One region of the Streptomyces johnsoniae genome, then DNA from elsewhere that is predicted to be linked to it. Evidence: riboswitches for the same ligand, from Rfam matches in the RefSeq annotation. Region 1 holds a riboswitch; the other holds the start of a gene.
The links. Region 1 has a riboswitch for ZMP and ZTP ahead of RM779_RS18325 (glycine hydroxymethyltransferase). Riboswitches for the same ligand answer to the same signal wherever they lie in the genome.
Positions count from the first base shown of each region.

Region 2: linked by a shared signal. The riboswitch ahead of RM779_RS29130 (tetrahydrofolate dehydrogenase/cyclohydrolase catalytic domain-containing protein) and the one ahead of RM779_RS18325 (glycine hydroxymethyltransferase) in region 1 are both predicted to bind ZMP and ZTP.

Region 1 is NZ_JAVREV010000009.1:300,238-311,686, forward strand. It holds gene RM779_RS18320 (endonuclease V) at 1-526, opposite strand, end outside; gene RM779_RS18325 (glycine hydroxymethyltransferase) at 529-1,977, opposite strand; ZMP/ZTP riboswitch at 1,999-2,090, opposite strand; gene RM779_RS18330 (glycoside hydrolase family 43 protein) at 2,109-3,203, opposite strand; gene RM779_RS18335 (dodecin) at 3,359-3,598, shown strand; gene RM779_RS18340 (enoyl-CoA hydratase/isomerase family protein) at 3,629-4,414, opposite strand; gene RM779_RS18345 (cytochrome P450) at 4,411-5,553, opposite strand; gene RM779_RS18350 (cytochrome P450) at 5,833-7,209, opposite strand; gene RM779_RS18355 (GTP-binding protein) at 7,206-7,808, opposite strand; gene RM779_RS18360 (DUF742 domain-containing protein) at 7,783-8,157, opposite strand; gene RM779_RS18365 (roadblock/LC7 domain-containing protein) at 8,154-8,555, opposite strand; gene RM779_RS18370 (ATP-binding protein) at 8,552-9,670, opposite strand; gene RM779_RS18375 (carbohydrate kinase family protein) at 10,091-10,987, opposite strand; gene RM779_RS18380 (hypothetical protein) at 11,151-11,381, shown strand; gene RM779_RS18385 (serine hydrolase domain-containing protein) at 11,391-11,449, shown strand, end outside.
Region 2 is NZ_JAVREV010000021.1:36,561-48,009, forward strand. It holds partial or broken gene RM779_RS29125 (bifunctional 5,10-methylene-tetrahydrofolate dehydrogenase/5,10-methylene-tetrahydrofolate cyclohydrolase) at 156-572, opposite strand; partial or broken gene RM779_RS29130 (tetrahydrofolate dehydrogenase/cyclohydrolase catalytic domain-containing protein) at 764-1,222, opposite strand; ZMP/ZTP riboswitch at 1,245-1,333, opposite strand; gene RM779_RS29135 (hypothetical protein) at 1,491-2,135, shown strand; gene RM779_RS29140 (M23 family metallopeptidase) at 2,290-2,955, opposite strand; gene RM779_RS29145 (GNAT family N-acetyltransferase) at 3,392-3,919, shown strand; gene RM779_RS29150 (IS701 family transposase) at 4,658-5,845, shown strand; gene RM779_RS29155 (ScbR family autoregulator-binding transcription factor) at 6,264-7,283, shown strand; gene RM779_RS29160 (ScbR family autoregulator-binding transcription factor) at 7,568-8,233, shown strand; gene RM779_RS29165 (maltokinase N-terminal cap-like domain-containing protein) at 8,187-9,689, opposite strand; gene treS (maltose alpha-D-glucosyltransferase) at 9,686-11,425, opposite strand; gene RM779_RS29175 (alpha-1,4-glucan--maltose-1-phosphate maltosyltransferase) at 11,422-11,449, opposite strand, start outside.

The sequences.
Region 1 (11,449 bases):
TGCGCAGGGCGCGGCCGACCTCCTCCGTCCCGTCGAGCAGCGGCGTGTGGGCACCGCGGTGCGGGGCGGGCGGCTCGTGGCGGAAGACGAACGGGTTTTTCGCGACGCCGATGGCCGGCAGGCCGGTGAGCACGCCGAGGTGGCTGGCCAGGCCGAACCGGCGGGGGTGGGCGATGCCGTACCCGTCGCAGACGACGAGTCCCGGCGTGTGCCGCAGCCGGTCGAGCGCGTCCAGCACGGCCGGCAGTTCGCGGAACGCGAGCAGCCCGGGAACGTAGGGGAACGTCACCCGCCCCACGGCCGTGGCCTCCTCGACGACGGCCAGGGTGACGGCGTCCAGGGCGACGGCCGCGGCGGCGACGATGCCGCGGCCGTCGTCGTAGGCCACGTCCACGCCGACGACCGTTCCCGGGGCGCCGGGCGCGGGGCCCGAGTCGTCCAGGCGGACCCGGCGGCGCAGGCGGAGCTGGACGGCCTCCGCCTCCGCCGCGTCGGCCGGGGTGGTGTGCGGGTGGTGCCGGGGCATGGTCAGCTGAGGTCGATCCCCGGGTAGAGCGGGTGCTTGGCGAGCAGGTCGGCGGCGCGCTCCGCGACCTGCTTGGCGATGCCGTCCTCCAGCACGTGCGCGGCCTTGGAGGGCTTGCCGCTCTTGGTCGTGCCGGGTGTGGTGCGGGACAGCACGGTGTCGATGAGGGCGGCCACCTCGTCCATCTCGGCGGTGCCGAGTCCGCGCGTGGTCAGTGCGGGGGTGCCGATGCGGATGCCGGAGGTGTACCAGGCGCCGTTGGGGTCCTGCGGGATGGCGTTGCGGTTGGTGACGATGCCGGAGTCGAGCAGCGCGGCCTCGGCCTGACGCCCGGTGAGCCCGTAGCCGGAGACGTCGATGAGCGCCAGGTGGTTGTCGGAGCCGCCGGTGACCAGGCGCGCGCCGCGCCGCATCAGGCCCTCGGCGAGGGCGCGGGAATTGTCGACGACGCGCCGGGCGTAGTCGCGGAACGCCGGCTGCCTGGCCTCGGCGAGCGCGACGGCCTTGGCGGCCATGACGTGCGGGAGCGGGCCGCCCAGCACCATGGGGCAGCCGCGGTCGACCTGGTCGGCGAGGGAGTCGTCGCACAGCACCATGCCGCCGCGCGGACCGCGCAGCGACTTGTGGGTGGTGGTGGTGACGATCTGGGCGTGCGGCACCGGGTCGAAGTCGCCGGTGAGGACCTTGCCCGCGACGAGTCCCGCGAAGTGGGCCATGTCGACCATGAGCGTGGCGCCGACCTCGTCGGCGATCTCCCGCATGATCCGGAAGTTGATCAGCCGGGGGTAGGCGGAGTAGCCGGCGATGAGGATGAGCGGCCGGAACTCGCGGGCGGCGGCCCGCAGGGCGTCGTAGTCGACGAGGCCGGTCTCCGGGTCGGTGCCGTAGCTGCGCTGGTGGAACATCTTGCCGGAGATATTGGGCCGGAAGCCGTGCGTCAGGTGGCCGCCGGCGTCCAGGGACATGCCCAGCATCCGCTGGTCGCCCAGGTCGCGGCGGAGCGCGGCCCAGTCCTCCTCGGAGAGGTCGTTGACCTGGCGGGCGCCGGCCCGCTCCAGCGCCGGGCTCTCCACGCGCTGGGCGAGGACGGCCCAGAACGCGACGAGGTTGGCGTCGATACCGGAGTGCGGCTGGACGTAGGCGTGGCGGGCGCCGAACAGCTCGCGGGCGTGCTCGGCGGCGACCGACTCGACGGTGTCGACATTGCGGCAGCCGGCGTAGAAGCGGCGGCCGACCGTGCCCTCGGCGTACTTGTCGCTGAGCCAGTTCCCCATGGTGAGGAGGACCGCGGGGGATGCGTAGTTCTCGCTGGCGATGAGCTTCAGTGAGGCGCGCTGGTCGTCGATCTCGTTCGTAATGGCGTCGGCGATGCGGGGTTCGATGCCGCGGATCACTTCGAGCCCACTGCGGAAGGCGGTGGACTCGGTGGTGCGGGCGGGTTCTGCGCTCACGGGGCCTCCTTGACGTGTCGTCGCGAAAGCCCAGGCGCACGGCTTCACGTCGCTAGGAAGGACCGCTCCCCGATGGTTCTTCCCATCCAGACGCGCCAGTCACGGCCCCGTGCGAGGGTAGCACCGCCCGTTCAGTCGCCGCCGTCCAGATCCTTCCTGCGGCGGCCGAGCGTGAAGCGGTCGCCGGCGTCGTGCAGCTCGTAGAGCTTGGCGCGGCTGTCGGGGGAGCCGAAGGGGCGGTGCAGGACCAGCATGAGGGTGCCTTCGAAGGTGCGGAACGGCATGCCGTGGCCCGCGTTGTCCCCGACCAGGACGGGGAGCAGGTCCCAGGGGCCGGCGAGCGTGCCGGAGCGGGAACGGGCCTGGGTCTGCACGTAGCCCTGGGTGCCGGCCGGGCCGAGGTAGGTGGACCACAGCATCAGCAGGTCGCCGGTGCGGCTGCGGAACAGCTGGGGGCCGTCGGTGACGTAGGGCGGCAGGGCCGCCTCGTCGGTGGCCAGCCGCGTCTCCAGCCAGGGGGCGCCGGAGGCGCGGAAGAGGTGGACGGGCTCGCCGGTGGTTCCGCTCAGGTCGGGGCGGAGGCGGATGGCCTCCATGGTGCCGTCGAGGCGCTGAATCCACTCGTGGGCGTAGACCAGCCAGGGTTCGCCGTCCTCGACGAAGAGGGTCCCGTCCAGGCTCATGAACGTGTCGGGGGTGTGCGGACGCCCGGGGTCCAGGAGCCGGAACGGACCGTAGGGGGAGTCGGCGACCGCGACGGAGGTGCCGCGCCGGTAGGTGCGGATCAGCACGTCCGGCGGCTCGGCCAGGGTCTGCTCCTCGTCGTGCAGCGTGAGGAAGAGGTACCACTTGCCCGCGTGGTGGTGGACCTCGGGGGCCCAGCCGCCGTCGGCCGCCCAGGCGCCGTCGGGGACGGTGAAGACGGACCAGGGGCCCTGCCAGGTGACGAGGTCGCGGCTGCGGTACAGCAGCGTGCCGGTGCCGGGGATGCCGGTGGCCTCGGGGCGGTTGCGCAGGTAGAGGAAGTAGTGGCCGTGGCGGCGGTGGGCCACGATGAACGGGTCGTGCGCCCACAGCTCGGGCAGCCGCAGGCCGCGGGGCGGTGGCGGGCCGGCCGGCGCGGTGTCCGCGGCGGCGGCCGCCGCCGTTGCGCCGGGCCCTGCGGCGGCTGCCGCCGCGGCGGCGCCCGCGGCTCCGATGACCGTTCTGCGTCCGACGGGGGTCATGGGCACCCCTCCACTTTGAATCGTTCAAACCGGCCCGCAGGAACGATTCCACGGTGTCCGCCGCAGGGTCAACCCCCGTGCGCATGCGGAACGGCCGCCCCTGATGCACGGTGGTAACCGGAGAAAACCGAGCGCAGGTACGCCGGGAGGCGAACATGAGCGAGCACATCTACCGGGTGACCGAGATCGTCGGGTCCTCACACGAAGGGCTGGACGACGCGATCCGCAAGGGGATCGACCGGGCCGCCCAGACGCTCCGCCAGCTGGACTGGTTCGAGGTGACGCAGATCCGCGGGCACATCGTGGACGGCGGTGTCGAGCACTTCCAGGTGGGGCTGAAGGTCGGCTTCCGCCTGGAGGCGGGCGAGGGCGACGGGGACGGCGCGGGCGGCTGAGCCGCCCCGCCCCCCCGGCCGCCCGCTCCCTCAGCCGCCGCCGCGCTCGTGCCGACGCGCCCCGAGCGCGGCGGCGAGCAGATCGCCCTCCAGGATCGAGGCGTCCGCGATGCGCGAGGCGGCGGCGTAGGAGTTGAGCACGGACTTGGTGACGCGCAGCGCCACCGGCGAGCGCCGCACCAGGGGCCTGATCCACTCCTGGATCACGCCGTCAAGCTCGTGCTCGGCGGCAACCCGGTGGAGTATCGACATCTGCCAGGCGGCGGCGGCGTCGAAGCTGCTGCCCAGGAGCAGCAGCTCACGGACGCGGGCGGCGCCCGCCTCCTGCACCAGCCGGGGCAGGGCCCCGCCCCAGGCGATCGGCAGGCCGACCGCCAGCTCCGGCATGCGGAAGCGGGTGGTGTCCGTGCCGGCGCGCAGGTCGCAGAACAGCGAGAGCGCCAGCCCGGCACCGACCACCCGCCCGTGCAGCCGGGCGATGGTGACCGCGCTGCTGCCCGCGAGCGCGTCGCACACGTCGCGGGCCTTGGCGCCCAGGGCGGTGATGCGTCCGCCGGTGGGGTCCTGGGCCATGAGGGCGTCGTACTCGCCCAGGTCGCCGCCGAGGGAGAAGTCGGCGCCCGCGCCGGACAGGACCAGCACGCGGATACCCGGGTCGTCGCGGACCGCGGTCAGCACGGTGAGCAGCTCGGCCAGCAACTCCTCGGTGACGGCGTTGCCCGACTCCGGGGTGTTGAGCCGCACCTGCACGACGTGGCCGTCCCGGCTGACGAGGAGACTGCGGAACTCGGGGTGCGTCCCCGCGCCGGGTCTCATCGGTCGACGACGTGCAGAGCGGCCAGGCGGCGGAACGCCACGCGTGGCTCCCACTGCGGCGGGGAGCTGACGCGCAGCGAGGGGAACCGCCGCAGGAGCGCGTCGAGCAACACCTGGGCCTGCAGCCGGGCCAGCCCCGCACCGATGCAGTAGTGAACGCCGCCGCCGAACGCCAGATGGCTCAGGCTGCGGCCGGTGCGGCGGATGTCGAAGACGTCGGGGTCGGACACGTTGGCCGGGTCGCGGTTGGCGGAGGCGATCATGACGTGCACCAGCTCGTCGGCCCGGAAGGGGACGCCGGCCAGGACGGTGTCCTCGCCGGCGACGCGCGTGGTGACGTGCACCGGCGGGTCGTAGCGCAGGATCTCCTCGACGGCGCGCGGGACTTCCTCGGGGTGCTCGCGGAGCCAGTTCCGCTGGCGGGGGTGCTGGTCGAGGAGCACCACCAGGTTGTTCAGCAGCATGGAGGTGGTCTCCAGCGCGGCGCCCACGATGAACATGGCGAGGAAGTAGACGGCCTCGTCGGCCCGTTCACGGTCGGGCTCCAGCTCGTCCCACGTACGAATCCAGCCGGACAGCACATCGTCGCCCAGGTGGGCACGGCGGTCGCGGACCAGGCCGGTGAAGTAGTCGCGCATGCCAACGGCGCCGGCGTCGGCCGCGGCCATCTGGCTGGGTGAGGGCAGCAATTCCTGCGCGTAGAGATGGGCGTGGCTGAATGAACGGACCGTCGCATGATCTTCGTTCGGTATTCCGAGCCAGTGACCCATTGCCGCGATCGTCAGTTCTTCGCTGACCAGGGCGGAGAAGTCGGCCTCACCGTCACGCATGTGGTCGGTGAGGTTGTCGAGAAGGCGGTTGACTATGTCGGTCACCGGACCGCGCAGCCGGGTGAGTGTATTGCGGTCGAATATGTTGCCCACGGAGCGCCTGTGACGCGTGTGCTCCGGTGGGTTGAGCCCCTGGAGAACGTGTCCCAACTCTCGGGACGCGGGCGCCTGCCAGCGGCTGCCGGCCTGCTGACGTGCGCGCCAGTCGTCATCGAGCGCGGCCCAGGTCTTGCTGCGCAGGACCTGGTCGCACACCTCGTAGCTGGTCAGGAAATGCGCCCCCCAGGGTGCGGGAACGACATCTCCCATGGACCTGAATTCGCTGTAAATGGGATAGGGGTCAGCCTGTCCCCGCGACGCGCGTAGACGCGATACTTGGGAGACAATGGAACGTGGATCGATCGCCGTGATTCCTTCAGCAAGTTCCACGAATACTCCTTTGAGGCCCGCCGGGTGGGTCACATGACTGCCCGTCATCCGACGCGCGGTCTGGCAGTCGATGCGACCTCCGGCACCATTACCCCCGTAATCCGTTTTTCACACATATGCCGTGGGGGTATGCCCCCGTTAACTGTGTCACACGGAGCGTCACACGCGCCACCAGTTGAGGAAGGAACTCCACCAGCCCTTGCGCTCCGCACGGCCCCTGGCCTGGCCGGAACCCACCGTAGGCCCCCGGTCCGCGGCGGTCGCGGGGGTGGTGGGCCGCTGGACCGGAGTGAAGCGCGCGGGGAGCGCGCTCAGCGCGCGGTGGAAGACCCCCGGGCGCCACTCCAGGCTCTCGGCGGGCACGGCCAGTTCGATGTCCGGCACCTCGTTGAGAAGCCGCTCGATGGCTCCGGTCGCGATCAGGGAGGCGGACTCCTTGATCGGGCACGCGTGCGGGCCCGCCCCCCAGGCGAGGTGGGCGCGCTTGCTGAGCATCTGCCGCGAGGAGGAGAGCGCAGGATCGGTGTTGGCGGCAGCGAAGCTGATCAGCACGGGAGAGTAGGCCGGGAGCTTCACCCCGCCGAGTTCCGTGTCCCGCACCGGGAAGTGCGTGGCGTAGTTCGCTATGGGGGGCGAGTTCCACAGCACCTCGTTCAAGGCGTCCTCGACGAGCAGTCCGCCGCCGTAGAGCCCGCCGAAGAAGCGCTCGTCGGACAGGATCAGAAGCAGGCCGTTGGCGATGAGGTTGCGCTCCGGCTCGATGCCCGCGCCCAGCATGATCGTGATCTGGTGCAGCATCTCCTCGTCGGAGAGCTTCGCGGGGTGCTCCATCATCCAGGAGGTGATGTCGTCGCCCGGCTCGGCGCGCTTCTGGGCGACGAGCTGGATCAGGCTGCCGGCCAGCTCCTGGTTGGCGGACTCGGCGTCGATGCCGTCGAAGATGCCGGTGAACCCGTGGATCAGGCGGTCACCGATCTCCGCGGAGGCGCCGAACAGCTCGTTGAAGACCAGGAACGTCAGCGGCTTCGCGTAGTCGTTCAGCAGGTCGACCGTGCCCTTGTACTTGAACTGGTCGGCCAGGTAGGCGGACACGCGCTCCACGTGGCGGCTGACGCGGTAGGCGTCGAGCCGCGCCAGGCTGTCGGAGACGGCCTGGCGCAGCCTCAGGTGCTCCGCTCCGTCGGCGAAGAGCACGTTGGGCCGGTAGCCCATCATGCCGAGGACGGGGCTGTCCTGCGGCAGGAAGCCGTCCTCCAGCGCTCGCCAGCGGCGTGAGTCCCGGGTGAACGCGTCCGGGTTCTGGAGGACTTGCAGGGCCGCCGCGTAGTCGGTGACCAGGGTGGCGTCCACCCCGGGTGCCAGTTCGACGGGTGCCGCCGGCCCGTAGGCGCGCATCGCCTCGTAGTAGGCCTGGGGGTCGGCGGCGAACTCCGGTCCGTACAGCGGAATCCTGGTGGCTGCGTCCTGGGCGGGGCTTCCGCCGTGGTGCGCGGGGCAGCCGGGGGGTGGTGTCCCGGGACCAGAGAAAGAGTTCATCGTTGCTCCTGACGGGTGCGACTCTGGAGGTAGCGGACGAGCGAAACCAGCGCCTTGGCCGATGACTTCTCGTCACGCGCGTCACAGGTGATGATCGGCGTCTCGGGAAGGAGGTCAAGCGCTTCCCTGAGTTCCGACTCGGCCCTGGCCTGGTTGCCGTCGAAGTGGTTGACGGCGATGGCGTACGGAATGCCGTACTTCTCCACCAGGTCCATCACGGCGAAGGACTCCTTGAGCCGCTGGGGGTCGACCAGCACCAGCGCACCGAGCGCCCCCCGCGTCATGTCCTCCCACACCTGGACGAAGCGCTGCTGCCCCGGCGTGCCGAAGAGGTAGAGAACCAGCCGGTCGTTGAGGGTGAGACGTCCGAAATCCATGGCGACGGTGGTCGTGGTCTTGCCCTTGACCCCTTTGAGGTCATCCACGTCCGCCGCCGCCTGCGTCATCGTTTCCTCGGTGCGCAGCGGGGGAATTTCGGAGAGCGTTCCGATGAACGTCGTCTTGCCTACCGCGAAATGGCCCACGACGAGGATCTTTGCGGCGATCTGCACCTTGTCGTGCAGATGCCGCGCGTCACCCGAAACGTGCCTGGAGTCCATCCAGCACCTCCTGAAGGACCTGAATGTCGGTGAGCTGGGCAGCAGGCACCGGAGCACGGGTGAGGATGTGGCCGCCCTCGGCGAGATCGGACAGCAAAACCTTGACGACGCCGATGGGCAGTCTCATGTGGCCGGCTATTTCGGCCACGGAGAGGTAGCCGCCCTCGCACAGTTCGACCAGGCTTCTCTTCTCCGGGTCGAGACGGCTCTTCTGCTGCTGGTCGGGGGCCGCTGTGATCAGCGTGACCAGCTCGAACCTGTCACCATCAGCGATTTCCCGGCCATTTGTGATGACATACGGCCGTACTAATCCGACGGATTCGGGCTCTTGCTCATCGGGTGCGGTCATGCCTGAATACCAGTATTCTCGCGGGGCGGGGTGGTCAGTGCCTTACCGAGCTGCGCGACCAGCTGCTGCATCCGGAAGGTGATGTCTGCCATATCGACGCTGGGCGACGCGGAAACCGCCAGGTAGGCGCCCTCACCGGCAGAGATGAGGAAGACCCAGCCGCCGTCGAATTCCACGACGGTCTGCCGCCATTGCATGGCAGCGCCGCCGCTGAAACCGGCGACCGTGCGGCTGAGGGACTGCATGCCGCTCATCGCGGCGGCAACCGTGTCCGCGTGGTCCTTGTCGACGTCCTTGGAACGTGCCATGAGCAGGCCGTCGGCGGACACCAGGATCGCGTGCCGCGCCCCCGGGACCTCGAGCGCGCCCTCAAGCATCCACGCCAGTTCGGTGTTCACTGAACCTCAAACCCTTCCCTGCTCGGATCGGCGCTGCGGCCGGACTGCGTGCCCCGCTGGAAGGCGCCCATGATCGAGGCGGTCTCCTCGCTGGACCGCGCGCGGTTCGAGGCGTCCGCGGCGTCCGTCTCGGGAACGATGGCGATGGGGGCTCTCCTGCGGCGTTTGGGCAGCCCGCCCGCGGTCTCCCCGGCCTCTTCCGGCTCGGGCATGGCGGCGGGAGTCTCGGGCACCGGCGCGTTCTGCGGTTCAGGCATGCTGGTGAGCAGCTCCTGGGGAAGAAGGACCACGGCGCGCACACCCCCATAGGGTGATGCGGTGTCCACGGACACGCTGAATCCGTAGCGCGCGGCGAGCACGCCGATGACGGCGAAGCCGAACTGCGGCGGGTTGCCCAGCTCGGTGACGCTCACCGGGTGTTCCCCGGACAGCAGCCGCGCGGCCCTGCTCTTCTCCTCCTCGTTCATGCCGACGCCCGCGTCGTCGATGATGACGCAGACGCCCTTGGGAACGGTCCTGATGTTGATGTCGATGGTCGTCTCGGGGGCCGAGTAGCTGGTGGCGTTGTCCAGCAGCTCGGCCAGGACGAGGGCGACCGGCTCGACGACCTGGCTGATGACCGCGAAATTGGTCTGCGAACGGATCTCGACGCGGGTGAAGTGCCGGATGCGGCCCTTGGCGCTGCGCGCCACGTCGTACACCGAGGCAACGGTCCGCTGCCGTCCCAGCCAGCCGTCGCACAGCACGGAGACGGACTGGGCCCGCCTGCCGAACTGCGAGTTCATATGGTCGATTTCCAGCAGGTCCTGGAGGAACTGCTGGTCGCCGTACTTGCCCTGCACCTTGGAAATGGCGAGCTGCTGCTCGTTCGCGAGGCCCTGAAGCGTTCGCATGGCCGACTTGAGGGCCGTCTTGGTGGCGTCCTCCGCGCGCAGCCGCGCCTCTTCTACGGCGTCGCTGAAGGTATCCTCCAGCTCGGTGTGGCGCGATTCGAGCTCGGTCTTCTCAAGACGCAGCTTCGCATTGGACTTCCGCCCTCGATATATCACTGTCGCGGCGAGGGGAGCCCCGACGACCAGCCCCCAGAGGGCTGGGTCCTGAAGGTATTGGCTCATGAGATTCTCTTCAAAGCTAGTCCGCCAGGTAAATAAAAATTGAGGATGCCGTACTCCTGAATCCGACTTCCCCCCCGTGCGGATTCCGCCCTACCAACCGGCCCGGCACGGCAACAGAGGCCACCCGGCCTGCCGGGATGTCACCCACCACGCAGGGCGGAGGGTATGCCCGCCGAACCGCCGTCGCGGCTCCATGCGCCCCACTGACGGCATCTTGCTCCTCAGGGTGAAACCCTCTCGGCTGTTTACCGGTTGGCTCAACGACTTACGCGCGCTCGGCTCGTTTGGCAAGCCCGGCGATCGTATCATCAGGGCGCGAGGTGGCCACCGTCCACCCGAGTCCCTTACGAGATCTGACGTTCGATCACGAGCGTTCTGTTTCGGGTCCGTTAAGCCCCTTTCAACTTCCTCACACGGAAGTCACACGAACGTGAGGTCGGCGCGGGTGGGCGGGTCGGCGCCCCTTCTGGTACAGGTGATCGCCGCCGCGGTCGCGCACCGGGTCAGCACCTCGGCCAGGGCCTCCCGGCCGGCCGGCGGGCCGCCGTGCGCGACGATCGCGTCGAGCAGCGCGGCCTGGAAGGTGTCCCCGGCGCCGATCGTGTCGACGACCTCGACGGCGGGTGCCGCGACCCGCACCTCCTCCCCCGCGGTGACGGCGAACGCGCCCTCACCGCCCAGGGTCACCACGACGAGCGACGGGCCCTCGGCGAGCAGGGCGCGGGCAGCTTCGGCCGGCCGCCGTCCCGGCCAGAGCCAGGCCAGGTCCTCGTCGCTGGCCTTCACCACGTCCACCGCACCAGCGAGCCGCAGGCACAGCGCGCGGTAGGCGTCCCGGTCCGGCTGCACGGCGGGCCGCACGTTGAGGTCGGCCGCGACCGTCCGGCCGGCGCCGCGCTGCGCCCGGCACAGGTCGAGGACGCGGGAGGCGCCTGGCTCGATCACGACGGCGAGCGATCCGGTGTGCAGCACCGCGGTGTCCTCCGGAACGGTCAGGTCCCGCGGGCTCCAGGCGGCCAGGAAGTCGTAGGTGGCGGCTCCGTCGGCACCGAGGTAGGCGAGGGCCACGATGGTGCGGTCGGAGTCGGCGGGCACCCGCCGCACGTCCAGGCCGGTGTCCGCGAGGTGGGCGCGCACCAGCGCGCCGGGCGGATCGTCGCCCCAGGTGGTCAGCAACGTGACCGGGCGTTCGAGCCGTTGCAGACCGACGGCCACGTTGGCCGGGCTGCCGCCGGGGGCCGCGTGCACGTCACGAGCACCCGACCGCCACAAAAGATCGACCAGGGCTTCGCCGACCACGGTCACGCGCGCGTTCACGAGTCATCTCCTTCCGCTTTCTTCCCGTTTCCTTTTCGTCCGGCCATGTTTCCGAACGGCTCACATCCTCGGGGCACGGCCGCGTTCCGGCAAGGCGGGCCGGCCAGGCGCCGCGCGTCAACCTAGGTTGACAGACGACCATTCGTCAACAATGGTTGACGCCATGGGTGAAGTCGACCTCTCCCCGCTCACCGGGGAGTCCGATCCGCTCCAGGCGCTGCGCGACACCGCGCAGGTGCGCCGCCTGCTGGAGCGAGAAGAAGCCGTACAGGTGCGCCGGGCGCGCAACGGCGGCGCGAGCTGGGCGGCGATCGCCGCGGCGCTCGGCGTGACCAAACAGGCGGTCCACAAGAAGTACGGCGGGCGCAGGGTGCTCGGCCGCAAGGACGACTGAGGAGGAACGTTGACCGTACAGACCGCAGTCGCGCTGGAGGAGCACGTGGCCCGGACCGCCGAGCGCGT
Region 2 (11,449 bases), on a different contig from region 1:
GGGGCGGCGCGGTCCGGTGCCCGGGCCGCGCCGCGGGTCCTGCCGGGCGTGCCCGGCAGGCCCGTGAACGGCCAGGACGCCCGCCCGCGCCCGCCCGCCTGCCGCGTTCGACGGAGCGGCGGCGGCACCGGGCGGGGCGGCGGGCACCGCCGGAATCAGGCCGGAACGAACGCGCCCGCGGCGGCCCCGCGGGCGGCGGCCTCGACGGTCTGGGCGAGGAGAACGGCGATGGTCATGGGACCGACGCCGCCGGGCACGGGGGTGATGAGACCGGCGCGCGCCGCCGCCGACTCGAAGTCGACGTCGCCGACGTTGCCCGGGTTGTAACCGGCGTCGATGACGACGGCGCCGGGCTTCACGTCCTCGCCGCGGATGAAACGGGGCCGGCCGACGGCGGCCACCAGGATGTCGGCCCGGCGCACGGCCGCCGCCAGGTCCTCGGTGCGGGAGTGACAGTACGTGACGGTGGCGTTCCGCTGGAGCAGTAGCATCCCGACTGGCTTGCCGAGGATCGCGCTGCGGCCGACGACGACGGCGTGCCGCCCGGCCGGGTCGACCTCGTACGCGTCCAGGTCCTGTCCTGTCGATCTTGTCGGATCAGCCCGCGGCTCCCCCAGACTCCGTCCGGGAGGTGCCCCCAGATGCGGTGCATCGCAAGGCGGAGTATCACAGCTCGTACTTGGCCGTACTTGCGTGATGCGACAACGCAGCGAGGTGCCGTAGCCGGCGTCGCGGGCCCGGCAAGATCGGCAGGACAGGGCCTGAGCCGCATGATGCCGCCCGGGGTCGCGGACAGGAATCCGGGCAGGCCGAAGGCCATGGCGGCGAAGGACCGCGTCGTGACGCCGTCCACGTCCTTGTGCGGGGCGATCGCCTCGAACGCGGCCCGTTCGTCGATGTGCGGGCCGACGGGGTGCTGGAGCAGGATTCCGTCGACGCCGGGGTCCTCGGACAGGCCGGTGAGGGTGTCCACCAGCTCCGCGGTCGTGGTGGCCGCGGGCAGCGCGACGAGGCGGGAGTCGATCCCGGCCTTCGCGCACCGGTTGCGCTTCATGCGGACGTAGGTCACCGAGGCGGGGTCCTCGCCGACCAGCACCGTGGCCAGGCACGGAGCCCGGCCGGTGCCGCGGGCGAAGTCGGCCGCGGCGGCGGCGCTCCGCTCGACCAGGTCCCGGGCGATGTGGGTGCCGGTCATGAGACGGGCGGTGGGGGCTGCGGACATGGGCCACTCCTGCACGGTCGTCGTGGGGTGCCCAGGCGCACGGCAGTGGCGGAATCGCCGGGCCGCTTCCCGGTGGTGCTCCACCTGAAGGCGCCAGTCACGGCCCGGCTCCAGGGTACCGGCGGCCGTTACTGCCCGGGGAGTACGGGCCCGGGGTACTGCCCGGGGAGTACGGGCCCGAGGGGAGTCCGCCCTCCGCAGGACGCCCGCGGTCGGCCGCGGGGGCAGCCTGGTGGGGCGGCAGTCGAGGAGAGGCGAGGAGGACCGGATGTTGCTCATCGACGTGTACGTTCCGCCGGGGGTGCTGGACGGCCGGGAGAAGCAGGAGCTGGGGCGTCGCATGATCGACGCGCTGATGGTGGAGGACGGCAGCCACGCGCGGGCGGTGCTCGACGCGCAGCGGCGGCTGACGCAGGTGCTGGTGCACGAGCCCGCGGGCTGGGTGCTGGGGGACCGACCGGCGGCCGATCCGGCAGACGCGCCGCGCTACCTGGTGCGGTTGACCGTTCCCGCTCCGTGGCGCAAGGACATGGCGCCGCACGTCGTCGGCCCGCTGACGGACGCCATCGCCGCCACGGAGGAGGCGGCGGGGCGCGACCCGGGGCGAGTGCGGGAAGAGCCGCACGTCACCGTCCAGCTGGTGGGCGTCTCGGAGGGCGGCATCGGGCTTTTCGGGCGGTCCCTGGGCAGCCAGGAGCTGGTGGAGCACGTCACCCGCGACTACCGGACCGGGCGGCAGGGAACGGAGCAGGAGCTGCCGCCCGGCATGGCGCTCGACCCGGTGTGCGGCATGGTGGTCGACGCGGCGGAGACGGTGCTCACGCTGGAGCACGAGGGGGTCCGGCACGTCTTCTGCGACGGTTCGTGCCGCCGCATCTTCGCGGCGGACCACGGGCTCGCGCTGAGCCGCTGACGGCGGGACCGGCGGCCGGCACGGGGGCGGCGGCCGGTCACGGGGGCGGCCGGGTACGGGGGCCGGCCGGGCACGAAGGCGCCCTCCCCGCTCGGTGCGGGGAGGGCGCCGTGGGTGGGCCGGGGCGCGGGGGCGCGGGGGCGCGGCCCGGGGGTCAGAGCTTCAGGTCCTGCTTCGCCAGGAAGGCCACGGGGTCGACGGCGGAGCCGTAGTCGGCCGTGGTGCGGATCTCGAAGTGCAGGTGGGGGCCACTGCTGTTACCGGTGTTGCCGGACAGGCCGATCTCGTCGTTCGTCGAGACCTTCTGCCCCGCCTTCACGTCGACCTCGGAGAGGTGCGCGTACTGGGTGAAGGTGTCGTCGTCGTGCTTGATCACGACGGCGTTGCCGTAGGCGGGGCCGTCGCCGGCGCCGTTGCCGCCCGCCTTCACGACGGTGCCGCTGTGGGCCGCGTGGACCGGGGTGCCGGTGTCGACGGCGAAGTCCTGGCCGCTGTGGCCGCTCGCCCAGCGGTCACCGCTGTTGCCGTAGGTCGCGGACAGGGTGTAGTCGCCCTCGATCGGCGAGGTCCAGGTCTTCTCCAGCTCCTCGGCCTTCTCGGCCGCGGCCTGCTGGGTGTCGGCCTGCGCGCCGGTGGCGTCGGCAAGCTGGGTCGCGGTCGCGGGGGCGAAGACCTGGGTGGGCTCGCCGCCGCCGTCGCCTGCCGCCACCGAGGCGCCGGTCACGGCCACCGAGGCGCACAGTCCGGCGGCTATGGCGACGCCGGTCCTGGAGCGCGGACGGAGGTTCTTCACGGTGCGGAGCGTGGTGGTGTTCGGCATGGGAGAACTACCTCGCAAAGTCTGGGATATCCGCCGGAAACGGCCGGACACGTTCATTGATAAACGGCGGCTCGGAGGGGTTCAAGAGGCCCTTTTACGAAGCTGGGGCGTAGCGGGGGAAAGTGCGGGACCGGCGGAATAGCGTTCATTGTTCCGGTGCCGCGCGGCCGGGGGCGACGGGGGCCGCAGGTCCCCGCGTCCCCCCGCGTTCTCCCGTCATGACCTGCGCCTATGAGGGAGGCGGCGGTGTCCGTCCCGCAGGGGTCCCGCGCGGTCGGACCGTAATTCCCGAGCCGGGTGACAAAGGTCCCGGGACCTTTGTCATTACCGTGTCTACGAAGCTGGGTCGTGGTCACCGATTTCCCTGTGACGAGCACCACTCGGGGGGTGCGGGGAAAGGCGGGCACATGGCGCGGAATCCCGGCATGATCCCGGCATGGTGTTCTTGAGAGTGGTGACCGAGTCGGACTGGCCGCTGTGGCGGGAGGCGCGCCTTGCCGCGCTCGCCGATGCCCCGCACGCGTTCACCGCGCGGCTCGCGGACTGGCCGCGGGGCGGGGCGGAGCAGTGGCGCGCCCGCCTGGCCCTGCCCGGGTCGCGCAACGTCGTTGCCGTGCTGGACGGCCGCGCCGTCGGCATGATCAGGGGGGTGCCGCTGAGGGACGACGTGTGCGAGCTGAGGTCGGTGTGGGTCGGACGCGCGGCCCGGGGCCGGGGCGTCGGGGGCCGGCTGCTGGCGGCGGTCGAGACCTGGGCCCTGGAGTCGGGGGCCACGTCACTGCGGCTGTCCGTACTCCCCGGGAACGTGGGGGCCATCGCCTTCTACCGACACAACGGCTTCCTCCCGACGGGCCGGCCGCTGCCGACCGGGGCGACCGGGGCGACCGGGGTGGCCGGGGCCGCCGGGGTGGCCGGGGCCGCCGGGGTGGCCGGGGAGCAGTCCATGGCGAAACGGCTCGGCTGACAGCCGCGGCGACGGGAACCGGTGGGTGGGGGTGTCCCGTTCGCCGGGGGCTGCGGGTTGCCGGGGCGGTGCCCACTGCCGTGGCCTCCTGGTTGGTGGTGTAATGCAGGTTCCGTGGCGGGCGGCGGCGGGGGTGTGCCGCCGGTGAGCCATCGGGGTCCGCGCGGCGGGAATGTGCATACCGGACGGTTTTTTTGGCGGCCCGTGCCGCAACGGGCATATGGCGAGGAGAGCGTCAACGGCCCTCGCGCGCCGGGTCGGTGGGGGTTTCCCGTGGGGCGCGGGCGGCCGCGCGGGCGCGGACGCTGCCCGTGGGGCGGCGGTGGTGCGCGTGGGGTCACGGTGGCGTTTCCCGAAGGTGCAGGTCGTGCCGGTCGTGCGCGTTTCCTGTGTCGGTGGCGCCGACCGCGGCCGGGTGCGGGGAGCAGGCCGCCAGGCGGCCCGCCAGGGCCGTATCCAGCCAATCTGGGAGAAGCGGCCCGGCTCCCCTTGGTGCAGGTAAAGGTCTCGGTAAAGGCCAATAAAGTTTTGGACCCGCATGCGGTTTTATTTCGCAACGGTGCGTGCGGTCATTCGCCCTGCCCAGTGCGTCATTGATTGCCTCGTGAACCGCATCTTCCGCATTAACCGTGGTCGTATCGCAACTACGTCAGGTTCAACTTGCGCGTCACCCTATGCCATAAGGAAACATGAGACCGTCGCCAAAACGAGACGTGCTGGCCGGGAGGTTTGGAGTCCATGTATGCGAGCACCATCGTCCCGAGAATCATCCCTGACGCGGTCGCGTCATTCGCCGATGGAGTCTTCAGTCCCATGCCGCGGGTAGACCAGCGGCGGTGGGCGGAGGTGTACCTCCGTGGGCTGCTTCTGGTCGAGGGAAAGAAAACCGTCCGCAAGATCGCCGATAGCATACTGTCCATTCCGGCGCATCAGTCCCTGCAACAGTTCATCAATCAGAGTCCGTGGGAGTGGGAGCCCGTCCGGGCCCTACTGGCGCGTCACATCCAGGCCGCGGAGCGGCCGATGGCCTGGGTGCTGGCGCGTACGGCCATACCCAAGCGAGGAGACAGATCGGTGGGCGTGGAACGTCAGTTCCTGCCCGAGGCGGGGCGCACGCTGAATTGCCAGATCGGCGTGGGAGCCTTTCTCGCCAACAGTTCGGGAAGCATTCCGGTGAATTGGCGGATTCTGCTTCCCCGAAGATGGGGAGACAACATGAAGTTGAGGAAGTCGGCCTATATCCCGGATGGAGTGGGAGCGCAGCCGGAATGGCGGGAGTCGATCGACATGGTGAGCGAGATGGACACGGAGTGGGGGCTCGCCCGCGCGCCCGTCATCGCCGATATCAGGCACCTCAGGCACGCGGACGACTTCATCACGACGCTGATGGACCGCGGGTTCACGTTCGCCCTCGAAGTCGACGGATCGATGAAGGTGCTCGGCGGTGCGCACCTGAGTGCCGTTTCGAGCCGCCGCCCGGCTTTGCGGGGCGCGACCGGAAAGGTGGTGGCCGTCCGCGACTACGTGCAGTACCCGGGCGCGCAGCGCAGCAGCGTGCTCGCCCCCGTCAAGGCGGAGGCCCGCCGCAGCCGCGTCGTCTCCTCGCTGGTGCGCATCCACGCAGGTGGCCGCCATACGCCGCCGCGGGTGGTGCGCCTGCTGAGCGAGATCTTCCCCCTGGGCCGCCCGGCCCGCTTCTGGATCACCAACCTGGCCGATCACCGTGTTGACTCGGTGATGTCCCTGGCCCGGCTGTCGCTGCGGAGCAAGGAGGACATGCAGAAGCTGGAGGACAGGTTCGGCCTGCGGGACTTCGAGGGGCGCTCGTTCCGCGGGTGGCACCACCACATGACCATGGTTTCCGCCGCATACGCGTTCGACAAAATCGGCTGGGGCCATGATTCGGCACTGTGTTCGTGCAATTGACAGCAGGAGTGCACGTGTCGGCCATGACACCTCCGCCTCCGCCTTCTGTGCCCGCCGACGCGATCTGGGGAGATCGCGCTGCCGGCGGACACCGCCTGCTTCCGGAGTGCGCTGCGGACCGCGTAGGGGACGCGGGCCGCGACAGGAGTGAATGGATGTGCCTCGCGTGAATAAGGTGACGGGCTTCGCGACATCCTGTGTTCTTCCGTCGCATCGTCACTTTTCGAATACAGCCAAACATGAAGTGAAGGCGCAGGCACCGGCCACGCCCACCGGCGGTCCGGGGCACGCGCGGCGCGGCGGATGCCGTCCGGCCGCCAATTCCCTGCCGGGCGAGCCGGATTGAGTCCCTCCGCTTCGTGATATGCAAGGGGCGAGGGCGCACAGCACGGCGGTTTCTTTCCGAGGAGGGGCGGGAGTGCAGCAGACGAGGGCCCGCAGGACGCGACGAGCGATCCTGGACGCGGCGGCCGAGGTGTTCGGCCGGCAGGGGTACGACGGAACGGCCCTCACGGACATCCTTCGGGCCGCGGGTGTGACCAAGGGGGCGCTGTACTTCCACTTCACGTCGAAACAGCAGGTCGCCGAGGTCGTCCTGGAGGAGGAGGCGGTGGCGTGGGCCGCTCTTGCGGCACGCGCCAAGGAGCTGGGGCCGCGGGGGCTCCAGGGGCTCATCGACTTCTCCTACGCGGTGGCCCGGCTGCTGCACGGCAGCACCGCCGCCCACGCGGGGGTGCGCCTGCGTCGTGAGGTGGGCGTGTTCGACGGCCCGTGGGGCGCGCCGGAGCGTTCCTGCGTCGTCATGGTGCGCGGCTACCTCGCCCGTGCGCTCGCCGATCGCGAGCTGCGGGCCGGAGTGGACTGCGACGCCGCGGCGGAGGCCATCGTCGCCGCGGTCATCGGCGCCCAACTGCTCGCCGAGCGGGTGGCCGAGGGGCCGGGGCTCGAAGACCGGCTCACCTCGATCTGGCGCATGCTGCTGCCGACCCTGGCCGCCGACCCGCGGCCGTACCGCCTCACCGCGGCACCGACCGAGAAGCCGGCCCGCGCCCCGGAGCCGGCCCGTGACCCGGACTCGGCCCGCGCCCCGGACTCGGCCCGTGACCCGGGGTCGGTCCGTGTGCCGGGGTCGGCTCGCGACCCGGACTCGGTCCGTGCATCGGAGTCGGTCCGTGACCCGGAGCTGGCCCGCCACCCGGGGTCGGTCCGTGACCCCGGGTCGGTCCGCGAGCCGGATTCGGCCCGTGACCCCGGGTCGGTCCGCGAGCCGGAGCCGAGCCGTGCAACGGAGCCGGTTTGTGACCCGGAGTCGGCTCGCGAGCCGGGGTCGGTCCGTGTGCCGGACTCGCCTCGTTTGCCGCGGCCGCCCGTTCCGCCGCAACCGGTCTCCCCGCGGCCGGCCGCCGGTGCCGTGCCGGACGTCGCCTCGGCCGGGTAACCGCCCGGCCGCGCGCCCGCCGCTCCCGCGCTCCGCCCACCGGCGGAGCGCGGGGCGCGTGCCGCCGCGCCGCCGTGGCGCGGGACAAGCCTGACCATCCGGCCAGAAGGCGCGTCCCGGGTTCCGGTCCCGTAACAGATCACCGTGAGCACCCAAACGCCCCCGTTAAAGTACGCACCAAACGGTTTGTTTTGGACGTGACCGACTCGCTCACGGCAAGGCCCCGGCCAGCACGCGGCTTTCGCGGGCCGCGGCGTGTTGCGGCTCACCACCAGGAGGTTCGTTTGGCCACCCAGCAGCGGGCGTTGCGCACCAGGCGCCGTGTGATCGAAGCCGCCGCGGCCGTCTTCGACGAACACGGGTACGCGTCGGCCAGCATCACGGACATTCTCCGAGCCGCGGGCGTCACCAAGGGCGCTCTCTACTTCCACTTCGACTCCAAGGAGGCCCTGGCCCGCAGCGTCATGGCGGAGCAGCGGCGTTCGGTCATGCTCACCAACACGGGCCTCCACGCGCAGACGGTCATCGACATCACGCACGGGGTGGCGCGGTCCTTCGCCACCAACACGCTGCTGCGGGCCGGCGTGCGGCTGACCGTCGAGCAGGGCGTGCTCGGCGAGTCCGACCCGGGGATGTACCACTGGTGGACGGAACTGTGCCGCAGCCAGCTGATGCTGGCGAAGGACCACGGGGAGCTGCGTCCCGGCGCCAGCCCCGAGGACCTGGCCTACATGATCATCGGCTCCTTCACGGGGGTGCAGTTACTGTCGGCGGTCGCCTGCGACCGCGCCGATCTAGTGGAGCGGCTCACCACCTGGTGGCGGGTCGCGCTCCCCGGCATGGTCCAGGAGTCCGTCCTGCCGCGGCTGCGCCCCCACGGCAGCGCCGATGTCATCGCCATGGTCAACGGGACCTCCGCGAGCCACTGTTGCGGCGACGCGCTGTGCTGACGCGGGCGGGCAGCGCGCGCCTGAGGAACTGGAGGGGAATCCACGCCCACGCCGGCCGGTACCGCGTCTCGTACAGCACCTCGTACACCGCCTTGTCCAGCTCGTAGGCCCGCAACAGCGCCGCGTCCTCGGCCGGTTCGCGGCCCGCGGCCCGCGCGTACCCGCGCCAGAAGGCGTCCGCGCTGCGTTCGGCCCACCGCAGGGCCGCGGCGCGGCGCCGCGGACCCGCGGGGGTGTCCGCCGCGGCGCCGGTGAGGCCGTGGTGCGCGGCGTAGTCGAAGGAACGCAGCATCCCGGCGACGTCCCGCAGCGGGGAGTGGGCGGCGCCGCTCTCGCCGTGGGACGCGGCCAGCGGCTCGCCCTCGAAGTCGATCAGCAGCCAGCCGTCCGCCGTGCGCAGCGTCTGGCCCAGGTGCAGGTCGCCGTGCACGAGGTGCGCGGTCCGCCCGGCCGCCGGGTCCAGGTCCGCGACTGCCGCGAACGCCGCGCGCAGGCCCGGCGCGTGCCGGGCCAGCCGCGGCGCCGCGGCAAGCGCCGCGTCCAGCCGCCGGAGGAACGAGGCGGCCAGCGCCGCGTAGTCCGCGGCGCCGAGCGGCGTCACCCCGCCGGCGGCGGCCAGGTCGCGGTGGACCGCGGCGACGGCTTCCCCGAGCCTGCGGGCCTCCGCGGTGAAGTCCCCGGCGCCCGCACCCGCGCCTGCACCCGCGCCCGCACCCGCACCGGCGCCCGCACCGGCGCCCGCGCCCGCACCGGCCAGCGCCAGCTCCCAGCCGTCGGCGGCCCGCGGCAGGTAGGTCTGCACCGTGGCCAGGGTGGCGGGCGCGCCGCCCGGCCCGTCAGGTCCTTCGGACTCCACGGCGCCGAGCAGCGGCGTGACGTGCGGCGAGCCCGCGTCCCGCAGCATGCGGTGCAGCACCAGGTCCGGGTTGGGGCCCGGCAGTACGCGCCGGAAGACCTTCAGGATGTACCGCTCGTCCACCACCACCGAGGTGTTGGTCTGCTCGGCGCCCGGCGGGCGCACCGGCGCCGCGGGCCGCGGCGGGCGGAACCCTGGGGGTTCGGCGCGGAAGCGCAGCCCGTCGCGTTCGTGCCCGGCGGCGACGTGCGCGATCAGCACGCCGACGAGCGAGGCGTCCGCGAGTGCGTCCCACACGGCGGTGCCGCCCGGCCGCGCGATCACCGCGGCGCCGGGCGGCGCCGCGTCCGCGGGTCCGACGCCGAGCGGCACCTGGTAGTCGCCGCCCGCGCGGCCGGCCGTCGCCTCGTCGCGCACCAGCGCGATCACCCCGGCCGTGCCGCCCGCGCGGTGGAACGTGTGGGTGCGCACGACCGCGGGCCGCGGCAGGCGCCCGCCGGCCGCGGCGAACCAGCGCTGCCGCGGCAGCCATGCGGCCAGGGCGGCGCGGACCTCGGGCGAGCGCAGCACGTCGGTCGGGTCAAGTGGGGCGTGCGTCACGGCTGTTCCGGCCTTTCGACGCCGAACCAGTAGACGCCGTGTCCCGGGAGCGTCAGCTGGTAGGGGGCGGAGCCGAGGGCGGGGAACGTCACGGCGCCGGTCAGTTCGACCAGCCCGGCGCCCGCCGCGTCCGGCAGGGAGAGGGAGACCGGCTGCGGCATGCGCGAGAAGTTGTTCACGCACAGCACCTGGTCGTGGGAGCCGTCGGGGCCCCGGTAGTGGCGGATGAAGGCGAGCACGGCCGGGTTGGAGGTCTCCACCTCACGGAAGGTCCCGAGTCCGAACGCCGGGTGCCGCCTGCGGATGGTCAGCATCCGCCGGGTCCACTGGAGCAGCGAGGCCGGGGAGCGCAGCTGCGCCTCGACGTTCACCGCGGGGTGCCCGAAGACCGGGTCCATGATCACCGGCAGGTCCAGCCGGCCGGGGTCGGCCGCGGAGAAGCCCGCGTTCCGGTCCGGCGTCCACTGCATCGGGGTGCGCACCGCGTCCCGGTCGGCGAGCCATATGTTGTCGCCCATGCCGATCTCGTCGCCGTAGTAGAGGATCGGCGAGCCCGGCAGCGACAGCAGCAGCGAGGTGACCAGCTCCAGCTGCCTGCGGTCGTTGTCGAGCAGCGGCGCGAGGCGCCGGCGGATGCCGATATTGGCCCGCATCCGCGGCTCGGGCGCGAACTCCTCGTACATGTAGGCGCGTTCCTCGTCGGTGACCATTTCGAGGGTCAGCTCGTCGTGGTTGCGCAGGAAGATGCCCCACTGGCAGTGCTCGGGGATGCCGGGGGTGCGGGCGACGATCTCCGAGACCGGGGTGCGGTCCTCCTGCCGCAGCGCCATGAAGATCCGCGGCATCAGCGGGAAGTGGAACGCCATATGGCACTCGTCGCCGCCCTGCGCCGGGTCGCCGAAGTACTCGACGGCGTCGGCCGGCCACTGGTTGGCCTCGGCCAGCAGAACGCGCCCCGGGTACTCGGCGTCCACGATCTTCCGGACGCCCTTGAGGAACGCGTGGGTCCGCGGCAGGTTCTCGCAGTTGGTGCCCTCCTGCGCGAACAGGTAGGGCACCGCGTCCAGGCGGAAGCCGTCGATGCCGAGGTCGAGCCAGAAGCGCAGCGCGTCCAGCATCGCGTCCTGCACGCGCGGGTTCTCGTAGTTCAGGTCGGGCTGGTGGGAGAAGAACCGGTGCCAGTAGTACTGACCGCGGACCGGGTCGTACGTCCAGTTCGACGTCTCGGTGTCGACGAAGATGATGCGCGCGTCCGGGTACCCGGTGTCGTCGTCGGCCCACATGTAGAAGTCCCCGTACGGGCCTTCCGGGTGCCGGCGGGACTCCTGGAACCAGGGGTGCGCGTCGGAGGTGTGGTTCATCACCAGGTCGGTGATGACGCGGATGCCGCGGGCGTGCGCGGCGTCGACCAGGCCGACGAAGTCGTCGATGGTGCCGAACTCCGGCAGCACCGCGCGGTAGTCGCTGATGTCGTAGCCGCCGTCGCGCAGCGGCGAGGCGTAGAACGGCGGCAGCCACAGGCAGTCGACGCCGAGCCAGCGCAGGTAGTCCAGCTTCTCCGCCAGGCCCTTCATGTCGCCGGTGCCGTCGGCGTCGGAGTCGTAGAACGAGCGGACCAGCACCTCGTAGAAGACGGCCCGCTTGAACCAATCGGGCTCAACCGGCAGCGCGCGGGCCGTGCCGAACGCCTCGGAGGCGGGCTCGACGATGACCCCGGGGGCGATGCGCCTGCTCATCGCGGCAGCTCCTTCGTCAGCAGC